DNA from 2 places in the Streptomyces sp. NPDC004111 genome. Region 1 is predicted to be linked to the other one. Evidence: riboswitches for the same ligand, from Rfam matches in the RefSeq annotation. Region 1 holds a riboswitch; the other holds the start of a gene.

Region 1 (2,909 bases):
TCCCCGGTACGGACCCGAGCGCCGATCCGAGTGCGGACCCGGGCGCGGACCCGACGGCCGAGCGGCCCGCTCCTGGGGCGACGACGCCCGGTACCACCACTCCGGGCGGCGGCAAGCACCGCGGCACCCCCGCCCCGGAGAACTCCCTTCCCGGTGCGGACGGTTCGCAGGACCCCTCCACGGGCCCCGTCACCGACCCGTCGGCCGATCCGACGGTCCCGCCCGCGGCCGATGAGCGCGAGTCCGGCCGGCATGCCTCCCGCGGGGGCGGCAAGTCGCCCGACGGGCCCGCCGCGGACGACACGTACACCGTGCGTCCCGGGGACAACCTCTGGCACATCGCCGACGAGGCGAAGCTGCCCGGCGGGTGGCCGGCGCTCTACGAGGCGAACAAGACCTCCCTCGGTGACGACCCGGACCTCATCCGCCCTGGCCAGCACCTCGAACTGGGCGAGAAATAACCGGGAAACCATCACATTTCACGGGCAGTTAGGGAGTGAATGTCCGGTTCTGCGCGAGTGAGACATGAGTCTCTTCGCCCCAACTGGCGTGTCCCTTCCGGCAGCTCCTCCTGCGCCCCTTCTGACCTGCGTAAACGAGGGTTCCGGAAGGGCAAGGAGGGGTGAGATGTCCCCGATGTTCCTCTTTGAACATCGGGGACTCCTGTGTTTACGGTCGTCCTCGCTCGCCACCGGTGAGCACCGGAGCCCGTCACGCCGAATCCTGCCGGCGGGTCCCGGGAGCAGTCGTCGCGTACAGCGCCGTAGGCAGGAGCGGGGGACCCAAGGTAAGTGCCGGGCCCGGACGTTGAGAGACGTACGGAAACGGCTTGGGGTGAAGTCGCCGAGCGGAACGCAGCCTTCAGGGATGCGGACCGGAAGGGCGGCCGGGCGAACTCACAGCCCGAACCCGACAGCTCACCTCGAAGGCGTCGGTGAGGAGACATCCATGTCGCTTTTCAGCAAGGGCAAGCACCGCCGTCCGTCCAAGGCCACTCGCGTCGCCGCCTACGCCGGCGTCGCCGGTGTCGCGGTCGCCGCCCCGCTGATGGGGGCCACCTCGGCCTCCGCCGCCTCCGTCGACACCTGGGACGCCGTCGCCCAGTGCGAGTCCGGCGGCAACTGGTCCATCAACACCGGCAACGGCTACTACGGCGGTCTGCAGTTCTCGCAGTCCTCCTGGGCCGCCGCGGGCGGCACCCAGTACGCCCCGCGCGCCGACCAGGCCTCCAAGGGCCAGCAGATAGCCACCGCCGAGCGGCTGCTCGACATGCAGGGTCCGGGTGCCTGGGCCTGCGCCGGTGCCGGCAACCTGAGCAACGACGGTGTCGACCCGGGCGTGGGCACCGGTGCGAAGTCCGCCCCGAAGCAGCAGAAGCAGCAGCGCTCCGAGGCCCCCGCCGCGTCCCGCAGCGAGGCCCGTCAGGCCCCGAAGGCCGAGCGGTCCGCGCCGAAGGCGGCCCCCAAGGCCGCCCCGAAGGCCGCCGCCCCGATCAAGAAGGGTGACGGCGAGTACAAGGTCAAGTCCGGCGACACCCTCGCCAAGATCGCCGAGGCCCACAAGGTCAAGGGCGGCTGGCAGCACATCATGGACCTGAATGAGGGAGTCGTCACCGATGCCGACCTCATCTTCCCGGGTCAGCAGCTCCACCTGAGCTGACCCCGCACGGGGGCGGTGGCCCACCCCCGCCGCCCCCCTGCCGGGACCCCGGTCTGGCGCGACTTCCCCCCGTATGCGCCCGGCCGGGGTCTTTTGCGTATGCACACAGAGTGAACCGCGGCGTAACGTTCCGTCGCTCCGTGAGGGTCTTTCGTCCTGTAATACAGGCATTCGGGCATCTTTTCGTCCCAGCGGGCGGTCGATCGGCTGGCCGATGCCCGTGGGCCGGTTAGGCTCTTGTCGCAAGGCAAAAGTGACCCTGCACCCCTAGCGTCACATTCCATAAGGAGATGCTCGTGCCGTCCATCGACGTCGTCGTAGCCCGGGAAATCCTGGACTCCCGAGGCAACCCCACGGTCGAGGTCGAGGTCGGCCTCGACGACGGCAGCACGGGTCGTGCTGCTGTTCCGTCCGGCGCCTCGACCGGTGCCTTCGAGGCCATCGAGCTCCGCGACGGTGACCCGAACCGCTACCTCGGCAAGGGTGTCGAGAAGGCCGTCCTCGCCGTCATCGAGCAGATCGGCCCGGAGCTCGTCGGCTACGACGCGACCGAGCAGCGCCTGATCGACCAGGCGATGTTCGACCTCGACGCCACCGAGAACAAGGGCTCGCTGGGCGCCAACGCGATCCTGGGCGTCTCGCTCGCCGTCGCGCACGCCGCCTCCGAGGCCAGCGACCTGCCGCTGTTCCGCTACCTCGGCGGTCCGAACGCGCACCTGCTGCCCGTCCCGATGATGAACATCCTCAACGGTGGGTCGCACGCCGACTCCAACGTCGACATCCAGGAGTTCATGATCGCCCCGATCGGCGCGGAGTCCTTCTCCGAGGCCCTTCGCTGGGGCGCCGAGGTCTACCACACCCTCAAGAAGGTCCTGCACACCAAGGGCCTGTCCACGGGCCTGGGCGACGAGGGCGGCTTCGCGCCGAACCTGGAGTCCAACCGCGCCGCGCTCGACCTCATCGTCGAGGCCATCAAGCAGGCCGGTTACGTGCCCGGCGAGCAGATCGCGCTCGCGCTCGACGTCGCCGCGTCCGAGTTCTACAAGGACGGCAAGTACGAGTTCGAGGGCAAGTCCCGCTCGGCCGCCGAGATGACCGAGTACTACGAGGAGCTCGTCTCCGCGTACCCGCTGGTCTCCATCGAGGACCCGCTGTACGAGGACGACTGGGCCGGCTGGAAGGTCATCACCGACAAGCTGGGCGCCAAGGTCCAGATCGTCGGCGACGACCTCTTCGTCACCAACCCGGAG
Region 2 (2,909 bases), on a different contig from region 1:
TGGAGCCGGAGTAGCCGATCTGCTGGCCGCCGGTGACGCTCTGGCCGGAGCGGACGTTCAGCGCGGAGAGGTGGGCGTACTGCGAGTAGTGGCCGTCGTTGTGCCGGATGACGACCTCGTTGCCGTACGCGCCGCCCCAGCCGGCCGAGACGACGGTGCCCGCGCCGACGGCCTTGACCGAGGTGCCGGAGGAGGCGCGGAAGTCGACGCCGGTGTGGTAGCCACTGGACCAGCTGCCGCCGGAGGCCCGGTAGGAGGTGGAGACGCCGGAGGAGACGGGGGCGGTGAAGCCGGTGCCCGAGCCGGTGGACCGCTCGCGGGTCTCGCTGCGGCGCTCGGTGCGCTGCTCCTGCTTCCCGGTGCGCTCGCGCTTCTCGGTGCGGTGCCCGGTGCGCTGCTCCTTGCGCTCCTCGGTGCGCTCGACGGCCTTGCGCTCGACGGGCGCGGACTGCTTCCCGGCGGCCGGGGCGGCCTGCGTGGAGGTCTTGGCGCCGGAGGCCTTGGCGCCGATCGAGAGCTTCATACCGGGGTAGATCAGCGACGGGTCGCCGCCGACGACGGACCGGTTGTCCTCGTAGAGCTTCTGCCAGCCGCCGCGCACCTTCTCGGCAGCGGCGATCTTCGACAGGTGGTCGCCGGTCACCACGGAGTACGTACGGGTGGCCGTGCGGTCGGCGTCGGTGCGCGGGGCCGCGGTCTGCTCCGCGGCGCGCTGCTGCGGAATCCGCACCTGCTGGGTCTGCTCGGCCTTCGGCTGGGCCGCGTGGCCGGGAGCGACGGCCGGGGCGGCGGCGGGCTCGGCGGCCTGTGCCCCGGCGGCGCCGATCAGCGGGAGGGCCAGAGCCGCACCGCCCGTACCGGCGGCGACGAAGCCGCGGGTGAGCGAGGAACTGGGCTTCGGGCGGCGGTGCTTACCCTTTGCAGGCATGACGGATTCCTCTCCGGCGCCTGCGAGGTGAGCTGTCGGGTTCGGGCTGGAGATGCCCGGCCGCGCTCTTGTCGAGCGCGGCTTCACCCCTAGCCGTACCGGCGGACTCGCGTCCTCCGGTGCCGGCGTACTACCTGGGTCCCCCGCTCCTGCCACACGAAGAAATATGGGTGCGGATGCCGGGCGGTGGCAGGATTCGGCGGTCCACCCGGATTGACGGTGACCGTAAGCGAGTGCGGACCGCCGGAACAAGCCGTTCCCGTCTTCTCCTTCCCGTGCGCACCTCTTCTCCACGGTTCTGCGGTCGTCCCCCATCGGCCCCGGTGCCCGTTTTCCGTTGCTGGCCTGCCATTTGACGCACCGGCACCAGTTGCCCCGCGGTTCCTATGATTCTGCTCACTCGACACCGGAATTCAGTGCCTACAAATTCCCTACATAGCGACAAATCAACCAATTCGCCGCCACGGCTCCGCCTGCCCCTCGACCCTGGCCCCAAGTGCCGAACAAATCCCCCCGAGTTGCCCCAGGAACCCGTCTCCGACCATGTCGTATCGTCGAAACGCGCCCCTCGTCGGTCACCGCTGGCCGGCGAACGACCCTTGAGGAGCACTCGTGACCCAGCAGGTGCCACAGGTCCCCGCCCCGTCGACGTCCCCCGACGCGGAACCCGAGCTGGCCGGGGTACGGAACTTCCGCGACGTGGGCGGTCTGCCGACCGTGGACGGCCGCCGGACGCGGTACGGGCGGCTCTTCCGCAGTGGTCACCTGGCGCACGCCACCGGGCCCGACACCGCGTTCTTCGACTCGCTCGGCCTGCACACGGTCTTCGACTTCCGCAACGCGGCGGACCAGAAGCTGGAGGGCCCGGACGTCGAGCTGAGCGGCGTACGGAACGTGAACATCCCGCTGAGCGACCCGGCCGACGGCGCCGAGTTCTGGCGGATGGTGCGCGACGGGAACATCGACCAGCTGCGCGAGATCCTCGCCGAGGGCAAGGCCGCCGCCCGGATGACCGCCTCGTACCGGCGGATGATCAAGGAGCGGGCCGCCGAGCACAGCCGGGTGCTGCACGCGCTGGCCGAGGACAGCGTCCCCGCGCTGATGCACTGCGCGGCGGGCAAGGACCGGGCGGGCCTGGCGATAGCCGTGACCCTGCTCGCCGTGGGGGTCGAGCGCGAGGCGATCACCGCCGACTACCTGAAGTCGAACGACCCGCACCGCCGCTACAAGGTGCGCCGCGGCAGTGACTCGCCGGAGGCGATGAACGACGAGGTGATGGGGCTGCTCGCACCGCTCTTCGACGCCCGCGCCGCCTACATAGACGCGGCGTTCGACACCATCGAGGAGACCTGGGGCGACACCGCGACCTACCTCTCCCGGGGGCTGGGGCTCGCGCCCGAAACCCGTGAGGCCCTGCGCGAGCGCCTCACGGCGTAGCCCCGGCAGCGCGGGGTCCGGCGGGGCGGGGTCCGGCGGGGCGGACCCCCGGGAGGGCTCAGCCCTCGCCGCCGAGGGTGAAGAGCAGGTAGATGAAGGCCGCGAAGACGTGGCCGACGGCGACGTAGAGGAAGACCCGCAGGACCAGGCCGCGCGGGGCCCGGTCCTCCACGAAGCCGAGCACTCCGGAGGAGCGGCCCGCGCCGTCGTTCCAGTCGGCCTTCTTGCTGTCCACCTGGCCGGAGTGGGCCATCTCGTCGGCGGCCCTGGCGATCGCGGCCATCGCGGCGTTCTGGGACTCGGTGAGCTCCGCCATCTCATGACTCCTGGGGCAGGCAGAGACCGGCAACGGTGCTCTGCATCAGTGTGTGGACGAAAAGCAGCTCGGCCCCGCCCGGGTTCACCGCGGTGATCCGGTGCGGGGTGAGCGAGTCGAAGTGGGCGCTGTCGCCCGCGTCCAGCAGGTGGACGCTCTCCCCCAGGACCAGCCGCAGCCGCCCTTCGAGGACGTACAGCCACTCCTCGCCGGGGTGCACCCGCACGA

What was found. Region 1 has a riboswitch for cyclic di-AMP ahead of ACFYVL_RS11605 (transglycosylase family protein). Riboswitches for the same ligand answer to the same signal wherever they lie in the genome.
Region 2: another riboswitch for cyclic di-AMP. It lies ahead of ACFYVL_RS05435 (peptidoglycan DD-metalloendopeptidase family protein); the one in region 1 lies ahead of ACFYVL_RS11605 (transglycosylase family protein).

What each region holds. Positions count from the first base shown of each region.
Region 1 covers NZ_JBIAMU010000004.1:431,238-434,146, forward strand. The annotation lists gene ACFYVL_RS11600 (transglycosylase family protein) at 1-461, shown strand, start outside; cyclic di-AMP (ydaO/yuaA leader) riboswitch at 750-946, shown strand; gene ACFYVL_RS11605 (transglycosylase family protein) at 949-1,659, shown strand; gene eno (phosphopyruvate hydratase) at 1,950-2,909, shown strand, end outside.
Region 2 covers NZ_JBIAMU010000002.1:218,241-221,149, forward strand. The annotation lists gene ACFYVL_RS05435 (peptidoglycan DD-metalloendopeptidase family protein) at 1-928, opposite strand, end outside; cyclic di-AMP (ydaO/yuaA leader) riboswitch at 933-1,140, opposite strand; gene ACFYVL_RS05440 (tyrosine-protein phosphatase) at 1,541-2,365, shown strand; gene ACFYVL_RS05445 (DUF6126 family protein) at 2,424-2,681, opposite strand; gene ACFYVL_RS05450 (helix-turn-helix domain-containing protein) at 2,683-2,909, opposite strand, start outside.